One region of the Clostridium malenominatum genome, then DNA from elsewhere that is predicted to be linked to it. Evidence: riboswitches for the same ligand, from Rfam matches in the RefSeq annotation. Region 1 holds a riboswitch; each other region holds the start of a gene.
The links. Region 1 has a riboswitch for lysine ahead of ABDZ69_RS15265 (Na+/H+ antiporter NhaC family protein). Riboswitches for the same ligand answer to the same signal wherever they lie in the genome.
Positions count from the first base shown of each region.

Region 2: another riboswitch for lysine. It lies ahead of ABDZ69_RS09865 (transporter substrate-binding domain-containing protein); the one in region 1 lies ahead of ABDZ69_RS15265 (Na+/H+ antiporter NhaC family protein).
Region 3: another riboswitch for lysine. It lies ahead of lysA (diaminopimelate decarboxylase); the one in region 1 lies ahead of ABDZ69_RS15265 (Na+/H+ antiporter NhaC family protein).

Region 1 is NZ_BAAACF010000006.1:167,644-173,274, reverse strand. It holds gene argH (argininosuccinate lyase) at 1-434, shown strand, start outside; gene ABDZ69_RS15275 (MalY/PatB family protein) at 558-1,733, shown strand; gene glsA (glutaminase A) at 1,730-2,647, shown strand; lysine riboswitch at 2,698-2,873, shown strand; gene ABDZ69_RS15265 (Na+/H+ antiporter NhaC family protein) at 3,007-4,755, shown strand; gene ABDZ69_RS15260 (DUF378 domain-containing protein) at 4,924-5,133, opposite strand; gene ABDZ69_RS15255 (Lrp/AsnC ligand binding domain-containing protein) at 5,238-5,631, opposite strand, start outside.
Region 2 is NZ_BAAACF010000001.1:1,941,390-1,947,020, reverse strand. It holds gene ABDZ69_RS09875 (N-acyl-D-amino-acid deacylase family protein) at 1-750, shown strand, start outside; gene ABDZ69_RS09870 (TRAP transporter large permease subunit) at 767-2,101, shown strand; lysine riboswitch at 2,196-2,377, shown strand; gene ABDZ69_RS09865 (transporter substrate-binding domain-containing protein) at 2,493-3,329, shown strand; gene ABDZ69_RS09860 (amino acid ABC transporter permease) at 3,396-4,151, shown strand; gene ABDZ69_RS09855 (amino acid ABC transporter ATP-binding protein) at 4,168-4,902, shown strand; gene ABDZ69_RS09850 (VOC family protein) at 5,053-5,415, shown strand; gene dhaS (dihydroxyacetone kinase transcriptional activator DhaS) at 5,421-5,631, shown strand, end outside.
Region 3 is NZ_BAAACF010000001.1:275,712-281,342, reverse strand. It holds gene ABDZ69_RS01485 (glycoside hydrolase family 94 protein) at 1-310, opposite strand, end outside; gene lysA (diaminopimelate decarboxylase) at 508-1,800, opposite strand; lysine riboswitch at 1,870-2,036, opposite strand; gene ABDZ69_RS01475 (M18 family aminopeptidase) at 2,100-3,401, opposite strand; gene ABDZ69_RS01470 (cation diffusion facilitator family transporter) at 3,519-4,676, shown strand; gene ABDZ69_RS01465 (PRK06851 family protein) at 4,755-5,631, shown strand, end outside.

The DNA.
Region 1 (5,631 bases):
GAGTATATGGTGATTTAATTGCTCTTCTTACTACAATGAAAGGAATTCCATTAGCTTATAATAAGGATATGCAAGAAGATAAAGAAAGATTTTTTGATGGAGTTAACACTGTATTAAGTTGTCTTAAAATAATGAAGGGAATGCTTTCTACTTTAAAAGTAAAATCAGAAAACACTAAAAAGGCCGTTAAAAAAGGCTTCCTAAATGCTACTGAAGGGGCAGATTATTTAGTTACTAAAGGCATCCCATTTAGGGACGCTCATAGAATAATAGGAGAAATAGTCCTTCATTGCGAGGGTGCAGGTAAAGGAATAGAAGAACTAAGCTTAGAGGAATTACAAAAATTCAGTCCTGTATTTATTGAGGATGTTTATGAATTTATTGATTATGAAAATACCTTAAATAGAGGAATTAAAAAGGAAATAATTAAGTAGGAATTGGGGACAGTTATGATGGTTTTATATCATAACTGTCCCCAATTTTTCGATTTTGAATATTTGAACAAATTCTTTATTCCTTATATAATATAGGGAGTAGTATAAAGTGGAGGGATAGATATGAAATACAATTTTGATGAGATTATAGATAGAAGAAATGTAGGAGCTGTGAAATGGAAGGGGTATGATGAGATTATACCTATGTGGGTTGCAGATATGGATTTTAAAGCCCCTGAGGAGATAATTGAAGCCATAAAAAGCAGAGCTGATGAAGGAACTTTTGGATATACTTACTTAAATAAACAATATTATAATGCAATAATTAATTGGGTAGAAAAAAGACATGGATTTAAAATAGAAAAAAACTGGATATATTCAACTCCAACTATAGTATCCGCATTATATTGGCTTATACAAACCTTTACTGAGGTTGGAGATAAGATAATCATCCAAACTCCTGTATATCATAGATTTAAAGGTGCCATAGAAGACAATGGAAGAATGGTATTAGAAAATCCTTTAAAAGAATTAGAGGGAAAGTATTATATGGATTTTGAAAACCTAGAAAGTAATATTGATTCTAAGGTGAAGATGATAATTTTATGTAATCCTCATAATCCAGTAGGAAGGGTTTGGAGCAAAGAGGAGTTAATAAGGCTAGGAGAAATATGTTTAAAAAATAATATTTTAGTGGTTTCTGATGAAATTCATAGCGATATAACTTTTAAAGGGTACAAGCATACTCCATTTGCCTCACTTGGCAATGAATTTGCGGAAAACTCTATTACTTGTATATCCCCAACTAAAACCTTTAATTTAGCAGGAATTCAGGTTTCTAATATTATAATACCTAATGAAAATTTAAGAAAAAAGTTTGATAATACTATGAAACTTAATGCTATGGGAGACATAAATATATTTGGAATTATAGGTTTAATTGCAGCCTATGAAAAAGGTGAACAGTGGTATAGAGAGATGCTTTATTACATTGAAGAGAATTATAATTATATGAGAGAATACATTGAAAAAAATATGCCTATGATAAAGGTAACAAAATTAGAAGGTACATATTTAGCATGGGTGGATTTTAGAGCACTCCGTATGAATAGTAAAGAATTGAAGAGATTTTTAAGTGAAGAAGTAAAAGTAGCTTTTAATGAGGGGCAGCTATTTGGTGGAAATGGTGAAGGGTTTCAAAGAATAAATTTTGCCTGCCCAAGAAAAATATTAGAGGAAGCTTTATTTAGATTAAATATAGGTATTAACAATTGCAAAACATGGAGTGAAGATGTATGAATGAAATACTAGATGAAATAATTTATGAAAATAGAAAATATTTATGTGAGGGACAGGTAGCAAGCTATATACCAGAATTGAAAAATGGAAATAAGGATGCTCTAGGCATATATATCACTACTTTAGAAGGAAAGGAATACTTTGGTGGGGATTATTATACAAAGTTTACAATCCAAAGTATATCTAAAATAATTACTTTAGCCCTTGCAATCATGGATAATGGAATAGAATATGTATTTTCAAAGGTAGGTATGGAGCCCACCACAGAAGCTTTTAACTCTATTGTGGACCTGGAGATGAAGAATCTAAATAAACCACTGAATCCAATGATAAATGCAGGTGCTATAGCAATATCCTCAATGATTAAAGGGGATACCTCAGAAGAAGCATTTTCTAGAGTTTTGGATTTTGTAAGAAAACTTTCTGGAAATGAAGAATTGGATTTAAATTATAATGTGTATGTTTCAGAGAAAAAAACAGGGAATAGAAATAGATCCCTAGCTTATTTTATGAAAAGTACAGGAGTAATAGAAAATGATGTGGAAGCAGTATTAGATGTTTATTTTAAACAGTGCTCTATTGAAGTGACCTGCAAGGATTTATCAAAAATTGCTGCAGTGTTTGCAAACAACGGAGTTATACCTTGGACAGGAGAGAGAATAATAGAAAAAGAAGTAGCACAAATAGTTAAAACTATTATGGTTACTTGTGGCATGTATGATGGATCAGGAGAATTTGCAGTAAAAATAGGACTTCCTGCAAAATCAGGAGTAGGGGGAGGTATCCTTGGTGTATCTCCTAATAAAATGGGTATAGGTATTGTGGGACCTTCTTTGGATAAAAGAGGGAACAGTATAGGTGGAGTAGAGGTTTTAAAGGATTTATCCCAAAAACTAGATTTAAGTATATTCTAAAAGCGCTTGATTATATGAAGAATAAATGTTATACTTTTATGCGAGTGAATATAACCGATAGAGGCGCGGTGTTTAATAGTAATTACACGGACTTAAGCAGTATGAAGTGTGAGGAAAGGAAATATCGCCGAAGCGTACAGTTAATGCTTTGATGCTGTATGACTGGTTTTGCTTAAAATATGAGCAAGATTGTCACAAAACTAATTTGTGGAGAGCTATCATTCAAACAATATGTGAACACATAGACTTAGTGTATACATGCCCTTGAGTGATAAGACTTAAGGGTATTTTTGTTTTAATGGGCATCCTCTCCCCTCAAACTATTCACTTCAAATAATAAAATTTTAGGAGGAGAAGAGATGAAAAGAAAAAATCTTGTAATTACATTAACCTTTATGTTAGTGTTACTGTTATCTACAACAGTATTCGGAGCAGAAACAGATCCTGCTTTACTTAATTCTCAAAGATTTGGGATATTAACAATAATACCACCTTTAGTAGCTATTATTTTAGCATTTATAACTAAAAATGTTGTTATCTCATTATTCTTAGGAGTTTTCTCAGGAGCATTTTTAATTCAATTAAATAATGGAGGAGCCCTTTCAGCAATATTTAATGGATTTTTAGATGTTATAAATAGACTAGTAGGTTCTTTGGCAGATCCATGGAATGCAGGAATTATACTTCAATGTATGACCATTGGTGGACTTATAGCTTTAGTATCAAAAATGGGTGGAGCAAAGGCCGTTGCAGAAAGCTTAGCTAAAAAAGCTAAAACGCCAATAAGTGCTCAGATTATAACTTGGTTATTAGGATTATTGGTTTTCTTTGATGACTATGCTAACTCTTTAATAGTTGGACCAATAATGAGGCCAGTTACAGATAAAATGAAAGTTTCAAGAGAAAAGTTATCTTTTATAGTTGATGCTACAGCAGCACCAATTTCAGGTATTGCTTTAATATCAACATGGGTTGGTTATGAAATAAGCTTAATAAAAGATGCTTATGCTTCAATTGGACAAGAAGTAAATGCTTATGGGTTATTCGTACAAACTATACCTTATAGATTTTATAATATATTAATATTATTATTCATAGTTGCTTCAGCATTGACTTTAAGAGACTTTGGACCGATGCTTAAGGCAGAAAGAAGAGCTAGGACTACAGGGAAGGTTTTAAGAGATGGTGCAAAACCTATGGTTTCCTCAGAAGCAACAGCACTTGAGCCAAAGGAAGGAATAAAATTAACCGTTTGGAATGCTATAATACCTATAGGTGTTTTGTTAATAGGTTCTTTTGCAGGATTTTATTTTAATGGATATAAAAGCATAATGGGTGGAGAGGATGAAGCTTTAAAAGCTATCCTAACTTCAGCTCCAGCATCATTTACTGCTATTAGAGAAGCCTTCAGTGCTTCAGATGCCAGTGTGGTTTTATTCCAGGCAGCATTGCTTGCAAGTATTGTTAGTATTATTATGGGAATGATACAAAAAATATTTACTTTAGAAGAAGCATTAGATACTTGGGTAGAAGGAATGAAATCATTAATTATAACAGGGGTAATATTAGTACTTGCTTGGTCACTAAGCAGTGTTATTAAGGAATTAGGTACTGCTAAATTCTTAGTTAAGGTTTTTGAAAGTTCATTACCACCATTTATGTTACCAACTTTAATATTTGTTATGGGATCAATTATTTCCTTTGCAACAGGAACTTCCTATGGAACTATGGGAATACTTATGCCTCTTGCAGTTCCAATAGCATTTACTCTTGGAGGAGGAGATGCTCACTTTATGATAATTAATTGTAGTGCAGTTTTGACAGGAGCGATTTTCGGAGACCATTGTTCTCCAATATCTGATACAACCATACTTTCATCTATGGGTACTGCTTGTGATCACATAGACCACGTTAATACTCAAATAATGTATTCATTAACTATAGGAGCTATTACTATACTCTTTGGTTATTTACCAGTAGGGTTAAACCTGCCAATTATAATAGTTTTACCAGTAGCTATATTTGCAACAATCGCTACGTTATTTATATTCGGTAAACCGGTAGGAGATGGAATAGCCTCAAAATCTTTAGAAAAAAAAGTTGTATAAATTAAAAAAGGAAATAGTTTTCTATTTCCTTTTTTTTACTATCCGATGACTACCCGCTCTAATACTCCAATCTTCTTCAGAGTGGGAGCTAAGAGCGGCTACGTCCCTGGATAACGATTTCTAAGAATCAGACGGAGTAAAAACTCCACCTGATTCTTAGAAATCTGTTTATCTTTCTTCGTGTACTTCTCTATCTCTACCTAAGAATGAAATAGCATACAATCCAGCTATACCAACTAGAGAATAGATAACTCTTGAAAAAGCAGTCATGTTTCCGAAAAGAGTAGCAACTAAATCGAAGTTAAAGAAACCTATAAGTCCCCAATTTATTGCTCCTATTATAACTAAGATTAGCGAAATTACATCCAATCCTCTCATAAATACATCTCCTTTATTTATTTAATAATGCAATTATATTCTTGCCAAATAATAAAGAAAATATAACAAAAAAATAGAAATTCAAAAATTCATTTGAATTTCTATTATAAAATAATATTTCTGTCTATCTTCTGAAGTAAACATACCATTGTGGAAGTTTTTTGTACACCGTCAATTAGCTGAATTTTCTCAGCTAGTAAGCTTTGTAGGTGGGAAATATTTTTGCATAATACCTTGAAAAATATACAATATTCTCCTGTAGTATAGTATAATTCAACTACTTCTGGTATTTGTTCTATATTTTGTGAAACGGAATTTAAATAAGAAGCTTTCTCTAAATTTATTCCTATAAAACAACAAATGTCGTATCCAAGCTTAGCGCTATCTATTAAGAGTTTAGAGCCTTTAATTATTCCCATATCCTCCATTTTTTTAATTCTTACATGTATAGTTCCTCCACTAACATGACATTTTCTGGCGATTTCTAAAAATGGAGTT
Region 2 (5,631 bases), on a different contig from region 1:
TGTAATATTACTTGTGATCAATATCCCTATGAAGCTACATCCACTGGACTATCTGCTCTTGTACCTGGTTGGGCCCATGATGGTGGCAATTCAAAGATGATAGAAAGATTAAAAACAAAAGACTTTAGGCTGCTTATGGATATTGCAACTGAAATTGATAGACGTGGTGGAGCAAGATGTGTAGGGGTATCATCTACACATGGTCATATACCTGAAATAGATGGTAAAAATATTGAAGAAATCTCAAAGATGTATAATTTATCACCAGAAGAGACGGTAGTAGAAGTTTTAATTAAGTGTAGAGGTGAAATATCTGCAATATATTATTCACTAAGTTTGGATGATGTTCTTAATATTATGAAGGAAATGTATATATCCATAGGAAGTGATGGGTACAACTTTAGTTATGATTTGGACTATAATCCACACCCAAGAAGCTTTGGTACATTCCCAAGGTTTTTACAGATGGTTCGTGAAAACAAGTTAATGTCATTGGAAGATGCTATATATAAAATTACAGGACTTCCTGCTCAGATTATTAGACTAGCAGATAGAGGAGTACTAAAGGTTGGAAATGTAGCAGATATAACTGTATTTGATTTTAATGAAATAAAAGATATGTCTACATTTTTACATTCTCCTGTAAAACCTCTAGGAATTAATCATGTTTTTATAGCTGGCGTACCTGCAATTCTTCATGGTACAAAAACCTCAAATAAAATAGGGAAAATACTATTAAAAAATAATTAAAATTGGGGGAAATAATATGGAACTAGGAAAATATGCATTGATATCAACACCATCACTATTAGCACTAATTCCGCTACTAGTGTACTTAATAATGGTTTTTAGAAATAAATCTAACTTAGCAGGTTTAATAGTAGGTGTAATTGTAGCTGCGGTTTTAACTGGACAAGGACTTAAAAGCCTAGCTGGAATTTTTGCAACCTCATTAGGATCGTTTTTGGCAATAATAGGCATTATAATCATGTTCGGAAGTGGACTTGGCTACTTAATGAATAAGACAAAAGTAAGTCAAACCCTTGTATACTGGATTGTAAAAGGAATTGGAGTAAATACTGAGAAAAAAGGTATGGCAGCAGTTATAATTAGCTCTATTGTCATATGTGGATTACTTGGAACATTGGCTGGTGGTAATGCAATAATTGCTCCTGTTATCATTCCTGTTGTGGCAGCTGTAGGATTAACACCAAGTGCTGTATGTACTCTACTTAAGGTTGCAGGTGAGGTTGGTTTAATCATGGGGCCACTGACAGGTGTTACTATTGCCACTATGGGAGTTACAGGACTTTCTTATGGTAAATTAATGTTATGGGCCGTTATTCCATTTAGCATAGTATGGATTGGGGCTACAGTTTTTGCAGTAACTAAAATTCAAAAGAAACTAAAAGGTGTTGAAGTATATGAGATAACTGATGATATGATTGATATTAATAAAATGGTTATTGCTACTGAACAAAAACGCACAACAATATTGTTTTTAATAGCATTTGCTCTCTTAGTTGGCTTTGGTGTCATCACAAAGCAGGGCACAAGCTATGCTATCATTGTAATGTTGATCTTATCCGCAGTTCTTACTATTAGCAGTAGACTGGGGATTGACTCTGCAATTGACACCTTTGTTGAAGGTGCATCAAAAATGACAAATATGTTTTTGGTGTTTATTTTCTTCGAAGTAATGTTTAGTATGATTAATATTGGTGGAGGCTTTGATGCCTTAGGTAATCTTTTAACAGGCTTAGTTTCTGGGGGTGGAAAAGCAGGGGTTTTAATAATTGCATCTCTGGTTGGTGGATTCGGCATAGAAGCAGCTGCTGTTGCTGAAATTACTATAGTGCACAAAATGTTCATAGACTTAGTTAGCTCAGTTAATTTACCAATGGAAGTTTGGGCTACTGCAATTTTAGCTGCAACAAGAATTACAGGTTCTTTATATCCGACAGCGAATCTTGCAGGTCAATTGGGTATCGCACGTTGCAGCAATATGAAAGCAGTTCTAAAAGCAGCTTGGGTTGGTGCTGCGGCACTATGGATTTGGGTTATGCTTTGGGCCTTTGTTGGGCCAATCCTTGTTAGATAATTTAATGTTGAATAAATTATGGATATAGGTTGACAAATATAATATGTTGTTGTAGAATATATTAAAATACAATTTAATAAGGCCTCACTTTTACAGGTGAGGTAGAGGCGCGGTATTTAACAGTCTTTAGAGGAGCTTGAGAGGCATTGATGCTAAGGAGAAGGAAATGTCGCCGAAGTTAGTAATATTCTCAGTATTACTTGCTGGGTCTGCAGCTAAGAACTGCAGGACTGTCTCAATAAACTTCCCGGTTTATTGAGTTGTGCTATCTCATTTTGGGAAAAGAAGAGGAATTAGGGAAAAGTGTAAGCTTTTTTGACCTGAGTTCATCTCAGGTCTTTTTGCGTTTTCTAAAAAACTAAAATTAATATAACAGGAGGAGAAAATAGTTATGAGAAAAAAATTATCAGTATTAATAGCGGCGTCTTTATCAGCAATTATGCTTTTTACAGGGTGTGGATCTAAAAGTTCAAAGGAGCAAGCTAAGGTAGAATCAGATACATTTAAAGTTGGTCTTGAATGTGGATATGCACCATTTAATTGGACTCAAATGAATGATTCTAATGGTGGAGTTAAAATTGATGGTAATGCAGAATATGCAGGTGGATACGATGTAGAGATTGCTAAAAAGATTGCAGATGGTTTAGGGAAAAAGTTAGTTGTTGTTAAAACAGAATGGGATGGTCTTGTGCCAGCGTTGACTTCAGGAAAAATAGATGCAATTATCGCTGGTATGTCACCAACAGCAAAACGTAAAGAGTCAATTGACTTCTCAGAGAATTACTATAAATCAAATTTAGTTATGGTTGTTAAAAAAGGTGGAAAATATGACGGTGCAACTTCAATACAAGATTTCAAAGGAGCAAAGATAACTGCTCAATTAAATACATTCCACTATTCAGTAATAGATCAAATCAATGGTGTAGCTAAACAGCCCGCAATGGACAACTTCCCAGCAATGAGAGTTGCTCTAGAATCAGGAATGATTCATGGATACGTATCAGAACGTCCAGAGGGTGTTAGTGCAGAAGCTGCTAACTCAAACTTTAAAATGGTGGAATTTAAAGAAGGCTTTACTACTTTAGATGATGACACTGCAATTGCTGTAGGTGTTGCAAAGGGTAGCGAATTAACTAAGAAAATCAATGAAATATTAAAAGGTATATCAGAAGAAGAACGTACAAAAATAATGGATGCTGCTATTAAAAATCAACCAGCAGCAAAATAATTAATTATTTGAAACCAGGTGTATTTATAGCATTTGGTTTCAAGATATTTTTAAAGGAGGATAATTATGAGCTTTCAGTTGATAATAGATATTATGAAAGAGAACTGGCCAATGTTCATTCGTGGAGCTGGCGTTACACTATTAATTTCTATGACCGGCACTATTATAGGTTCTATCATAGGTCTATTAGTAGGGGTTATACGTACTATTCCAATTCCAGAACGAGGAGCTAAAAGAATTGTTTTAAAAGTTATAAACGCTATTTTATCTGTTTATATAGAAATATTCCGTGGAACACCTATGATTGTTCAAGCTATGGTAATCTATTATGGATCTGCCCAAGCTTTTGGTATAGATATGAATCGATTAACTGCAGCAATATTTATTGTATCAATTAATACAGGTGCTTATATGTCAGAAATAGTTCGTGGAGGTATTGTTTCTATAGATAAAGGGCAGTTTGAAGCAGCTCATGCAATAGGTATGAATCACATTCAAACTATGATAAACGTAGTATTGCCACAAGTGATTAGAAATATTTTACCAGCAACGGGAAATGAGTTTGTTATAAATATTAAAGATACTTCAGTTCTTAACGTAATTGGTGTGACAGAGTTATATTTCCAAACAAAATCAGTTTCAGGAAATAACTTTAAGTATTTTGAATCCTTCTTTGTTGCATGTGTATTGTACTTTGTAATGACCTTTACAGTAACGAGAGTTTTACGTTTTATTGAAAGAAAACTAGATGGTCCTGATAATTACATTATGATGGGCAATCAAATGCAAGTAGCAAGAGCTGAAGATATGATTAGAAATTAGACAAAGGAGGGATAGTATGGAAAAAGTAATTGATATTAAACATTTAAGTAAATCCTTTGGAACTCACGAAGTTCTAAGAGACGTTGATTTCTCAGTAAATAAAGGGGAAGTAGTTTGTATCATTGGCTCATCTGGATCAGGTAAATCAACCCTTCTTCGTTGTGTTAACCTTTTAGAGAAACCAAGTGGTGGAGAAATTATATATAATGGAGAAAATATTTTAGATGATAAGCACGATATTTACGCTTATCGTACAAAGCTTGGCATGGTGTTTCAACAGTTTAATTTATTTAATAATCACAATGTTTTAAGCAATTGCACCATAGGGCAAATGAAGGTGTTAAAGCGTTCCAAGGAAGAAGCGGAAAAAACAGCTATGAAATACTTGAAAGTTGTTGGCATGGAACAGTATGTTAACGCAAAACCAAAACAATTATCAGGGGGACAAAAACAACGTGTAGCTATTGCTAGAGCTCTTTCTATGGAACCGGATGTTATGTTGTTTGATGAACCAACATCAGCCCTAGATCCTGAGATGGTAGGAGAAGTTCTTAAGGTTATGAAGGAGCTTGCGGAAACTGGTCTTACAATGTTAATAGTAACTCACGAAATGGAATTTGCAAAAGACGTATCAGACCGCGTAATATTTATGGATAAAGGAGTTATTGAAGAAGAGGGAAGTCCAGAGCAAATTTTCAATAATCCAAGGAGAGAACGTACGAGGGAATTTTTAAAGCGTACTTTAAAATAGTAGTAATAAATATAAATAGCCATGACTCATTACCTACAGATTTTAGTAATAAGTCTATGGAATAACTAGTATACTTAGGGTAAAATTATAACAAGAAGCTAAATAACAATTAATAAAATATATTTAAGTAAATAATGAGGAGAAGATATTATGAAATTTTGTTGGAGTACGTTAAATGTCAAGAACATGGAAGAATCTTTAAAGTTTTATCATGAGGTAATAGGACTTCCAATTTGCCAAAGATTTCAAGCTAGGCCAGGAATGGAAATAGTGTTTTTAGGAGATGGAGAGACAAAAATTGAACTAATATATGATGAAGAAATTAAAGATGTTAATATGGGAATAGATATTTCCTTAGGATTTGAAGTAAAATCTCTAGATAAAATGATGACGCTTGTTGAAGAAAAAGGTATAAAGATTCATAGTGGCCCATTTCAGCCTAATCCCAATACAAGATTTTTCTTTGTTTTAGATCCAAACGGATTAAAAATTCAATTTGTAGAGAGTAAATAGGGAAAATGTCTAGTTCATTAATAACAAAAAAAGCTCTTGCTAGTTCATTGAAAGAACTAATGAAGTATACTCCATTAAATAAGATATCTGTAAAGCATATTGTTGACAACTGTGGCTTAAATAGGCAAACCTTTTACTATCATTTTCAAGATATTTTTGATTTAGTTGAGTGGATTTATAAAACAGAAGCCGTTGAAAGCATAGCTCAATATACTA
Region 3 (5,631 bases), on a different contig from region 1:
CTATATGATAAATTCTAGGATAGTCCTTAACCAAAGGTAAGTTTTCATAGTAGTCTCTAGGCATGCTACTTTTTATGTACTTGTATTCCTTTTGTATTAAATATAAATTATCTAATAGCCACTCTCCTGCAGGAGGTATATCTCTTTTCGCCTTAACTTCCTTGCTTATAAAATCATACCCTTTTAAAATTTTTTCATAGTTACTATCTAAATTCTTTATAAGCTTTATTCTTGCTTTTATACTCTTATCTTTTCTATTGTAAGGACATTCTTCTACTAGGTCATCATAAAAGTCTTTGTAATCTATCATTATCTCCACCCCTTGAAAATCAAAAAAATTGCTAAGCAATTTTTCAGTTTTTTAGATGTTTAGTTTTTTAGATGTCTAGATATAGTGAAAATTTCATGGGAATTTCCTCATCAACTAAAAATCTAATTATCTTAAAATATTGTTCCCAAAAAACAAAAAAATATTATGGAGAAATTTCTCCATAATATTTTACTATTTTATATTTCATTGCTTATTAATTCATCATAACTTTGGCGTCTTGAAACTACTTTAGCTTTTCCTTCTTTAACAAATACCACTGGGGCTTTTGGTGTTTTATTATAATTGTTGCTCATAGAATATCCATAGGCTCCTGTAGTTAATACCGCTAAAATGTCTCCTCTATTTAATTTTGGAATTACCATATCCTTTAGCAGTATATCTCCAGATTCGCAGCACTTTCCTGCTATAGTTACCTTTTCTAAATCTATATTTTCCACATTGTTTGCAATTACACATTCATACTCTGCGCTGTATAGTGCAGGTCTTATGTTATCTGTCATTCCACCATCTACTGAAACGTATTTTCTAACCTTTGGAATATCCTTAATAGCTCCAATGGTATACAATGTTGTTCCTGCGTTACCTACTATGGATCTTCCTGGTTCAATACCTAAATATGGAATATCCATATTTAACTCTTTAACTTTTTCCTTTGCCCTATTTATAATAGCATTACAATATTCTTCTGTGGTTTTCGGCTTATCTCCTTCTTTGTAGTAAATACCAAAGCCTCCGCCTAAGTCTAATTCTTCTAATTTATAGTTAAATCTATTTTTAACTTCATTTGTAAGCTCTAGCATTACATCTACGGCATCTTCAAAAGGGGTAGTTTCAAAAATTTGTGAACCAATATGACAATGTAATCCAATTAAGTTTACATTGGAGTTATTAATACTCTTTTCTACTCCTTTAAAGACTTCATCTTCTAATAAAGTAAAACCAAATTTAGAGTCCACTTGACCAGTTTTTATATAATCATGAGTATGGGCTTCTATGCCAGGAGATACTCTTAAAAGTATTTTTTGAATTATTCCCTTTTCCTTAGCTATTTCATTTATTATGTCTATTTCCTCAAAATTGTCTACTACAAAGGCTCTAACCCCAAGTTCTATACCCATTTTAATTTCTTCTAAACTTTTATTGTTGCCATGAAAATATATTTTATCTATTGGAAAATCTACCTTATGGGCGGTATATAATTCTCCTCCTGATACTACATCTAAATATAATCCTTCTTCTTTAACTAATCTACACATCTCCTTAGTTAGAAAGGCCTTTCCTGCATAAGCCACCTTGTTTCCCATTTCCTCTGTTTTAAAATATTTAATATAATCCCTACAATTTTTTCTCATTAAGCCTTCATCCATTACATATAGAGGTGAGCCATGTTCTTTAACTAAATCTAAAGTACTTATTTCTCCTATATATAATGTGTTATTTTTAACTTCCATATCACCAAATAATCTCATTACCCTCATCTCCTCTAATAAAATAAATGCAGCTAAGGTACACCTATAGCTGCAATAATGACAACTTTGTGACCCTGTAGCTCTCCACCATCATAGTGACAACATTACATATATTTTATGCAACGCCAGAAAACAACTTTCCTCATTGTTTTCTTCGGCTATAACTCCTTTCCTTATTCTTCAAAGCGTGGCCGCTCCAAATAAGTACTATTAATTACAGCACCTCTACCCTAGGTAACTTTAATATGTTAAATTATTAAAAACATTTTAACACAATGCTTACTATCTTTCAATAGTAATTATAGTTTATAGAATATCTTAAATGAATTTGTTATAAAATAGTGATCATCAACTCCACCAAGTTCTCTTATTGAATGCATACCAAGAATTGGACTTCCTACATCCACAGAAGGTATGCTTATGTGAGAAGAAGTGATTGGTCCTATAGTAGAACCCCCTCTTGCATCTGAGCGATTTACAAACTTTTGTACTGGCGCCTCAGCCTCTTTACATAAATTCTCATATATAGTTGAAGAGTAAGCATCTGTAGTATAACTTCCATTGGCACTTAATTTAATAACTGGTCCTTTGTTTATTATTGGTCTATTTACAGGATCCGCTTTCTCTGGGGAATTTGGGTGAACTGCATGGGCTAAATCTGAGGATATAAGGAATGATTTAGCCAGTGCTCTAAAGTAAGGCTCTTTTCCCATTTCTTCTTTTTCTACAATTCTTTCTAATATACTAGATAAAAACATTGAATCCGCACCTTGTTTTGTTCCGCTTCCTACTTCTTCGTTGTCAAAAAAAGCTGCCACATTAACTCCTTTAGTATCTTCACTTTCAATTAATGCCTTAAGCGCAGCATGAACCATAGATAAATTATCTAATCTTGAACAGGAAATAAACTCATTATTTAATCCCATTATGCAGCCTTTTTCATACTCATATAAGAATAAATCGAAATCTAAAACCTCTTCTTTATTTAAATTTAATTCACCACATATTAAATTTACTAAATAATCTTCTTTTTCTAGAGTGCTATTTATTACTCCCATTAAAGGTATTGTATGAACTTGAGGATTAAGCTCTACTCCTTTATTAACTTCTCTATTCATATGAATTGCTAAATTTGGTATTACGAGTAATGGCTTATTAATATTTACTAACTTCTCTACAGGTTCCATTAAATTTTCTCCCCGAATTATAACTCTTCCAGCTATAGCTAAAGGTCTATCCAGCCAAGTATTTAAAATAGGTCCTCCATAAACCTCAGTATTTAATCTCAAATATGCTCCTTCACTTACCATGTATGGATTGGGTTTTATTCTGAAAGTAGGAGAGTCCGTATGAGCACCTATGATTTTAAATCCATTTTCCACTACACTTTCCTTTCCCATTAGAAAAGCTACTATGGCTGAACCATTCTTTTTAACATAGTATTTTCCTCCACGTTCCAAAAGCCAACTATCCTTTTCTTTTAATTCCTTATATCCACAACTTATCAACATATTTTCCACAGTTTCCACAGCATGAAAAGATGTTGGGCTGTTATATGTAAAATTTATTAATTCCTGCGCTAATTTTAACTTATCATTCATTTTTATCCCTCCGTTAAAATACTATTATTATTAGAATAACATACTTTATTTATGAATTGTATTATTTTATTAATATTTGTTATAATAGCTATAATATAAAGACAGGAGGGTAATACAATGCTTTCTCAATTATTAATTAAAACCTTTATAAAAAAAGATACTAGAGATTCCTATGGTTTCCTAGCGAGTATAGTGGGAATACTCACTAATTCCCTTTTATTTATAATAAAACTTTTTGTGGGCATAATAACTAAAAGTATATCCGTTACTGCTGATGCCTTTAACAATCTTTCAGACGCAACTTCATCACTTATAACTATGCTTGGTTTTAAATTAGCTTCTAAGCCGGCAGATAAGGAACATCCCTTTGGGCATGGAAGATTAGAATATTTATCTGGACTTGTAGTTTCCTTTATGGTTATCATTGTAGGCTTTGAATTTATAAAATCCTCTTACCAAAGGATAACTAACCCTGTACCAGTAAATTTTCAAACTATACCATTTATTTTAATTCTACTATCAATAGGTACTAAGATTTGGCTAAGTAGATTTAATAATTACGTGGGGAAAAAAATTAATTCTTCAGCCCTACAAGCCTCTTCTTATGATGCTCTAGGTGATGTTTTTACCTCCAGCTGTGTTGCTTTATCCTTAATAGCATCAAAGTGGATTTCATTTCCTATTGATGGCTACATCGGGATTTTAGTTTCACTTTTCATTATGTATTCTGGGTATTCTTTAATAAAAGAAACCTTAAACCCATTACTTGGTGAAGCTGCTGATCCAGATTTAGTAGATAAAATAATAAATGGAGTGTTAAGTTATAAATATATTACAGGGGTTCATGATTTGATTATGCACAACTATGGCCCTGGAAAGTTCATGGCTTCAATACATGCAGAAGTTCCTCAAGACATTTCTTTAGTTCAGATACATGAAATTATAGATAGAGCGGAAAGAGAGCTTTCAGAAAATCTTAACATAGTGCTGGTTATACATATGGACCCAATAAACACTAATGATGAAGAAGTTAATTTTGCCTTAGAGGAATTAGAAAAAATAATTAAGAATTATCCTCTTATAACTTCCCTTCATGATTTTAGAATGGTTGGAGAGGGTGAAAGAAAAAATCTAATTTTTGATATAGTTATTGATTACAAACAACCCCTTACAGAGGAATTTCAGTGTAATATAGTAGAATCATTAAATAAAGATATCAAAAATATTCATCCAGAATATAATGCCATTATAACCATAGATAGGGATTTTATGTGATTTTTTAAATTTTTTTCAACATAATAGTGGCATCAGCATAGTATATATTGATTCTTATATTTGGGAGTGAAGTATATTATGATAAAAGAAAGACATTTTTTCCCTGGAAGCAATACTTCTAAGGGTTTTCATTCATTTTTTCAATACATTTTACCATTAAAAGATGCGAAGAGATTATTCTATATAAAAGGTGGCCCTGGTACAGGCAAATCCTATTTTATGAAAAAAATAGGCCAGACTTTTGCTGATAAAGGATATTCCATTGAGTACTTTCATTGTTCTTCTGATAATGAATCCTTAGATGCAGTGTTAATCAAAGAACTTGGCATAGTATTGCTAGATGGTACCGCCCCTCACATTAACGATCCTAAAGTTCCTGGAGCTTTAGATGAAATCATTGATTTTGGGGTTTGTTTAGATGAGAAAAATTTGAGCTTATCAAAAAACGATATAATGAATGTGGATAATAAAATAAAAGATAGCTTTAAAAGAGCTTATTCCTATTTTGCAGCTGCAAGAGCCGTTCATGATGATTGGAGCTACCAAAATAATAAAGCCTTAGACAGAAACAAACTAAAGGATTTAAAGAAAAAACTAAAGGATTCCATACTAGAAACAAACTTAGAGGGTTTAGGCGAAGAAAGACATTTATTTGCTACAGCTTTTACTCCAAATGGAATAATAAGCTATGTAAATACAATTTACGATTTTTGTGAAAAAATTTATGTTTTGAAGGGTGGCCCAGGCACGGGAAAAACTGAAGTATTAAGTTATTTAAAAGAAGAAGCTTTAATAAACGGACATAATGTTGAAGTATTTCACGATCCTTTAATTCCTGAAAGAATAGAACATTTAGTCCTTCCTGAACTAAGTATTGCTATTCTCACTTCAAACGAAATAAACAAACAGTCCTTTAGCGGTATAGAGATTGATATGGAAACCTTGCTAGATAAAG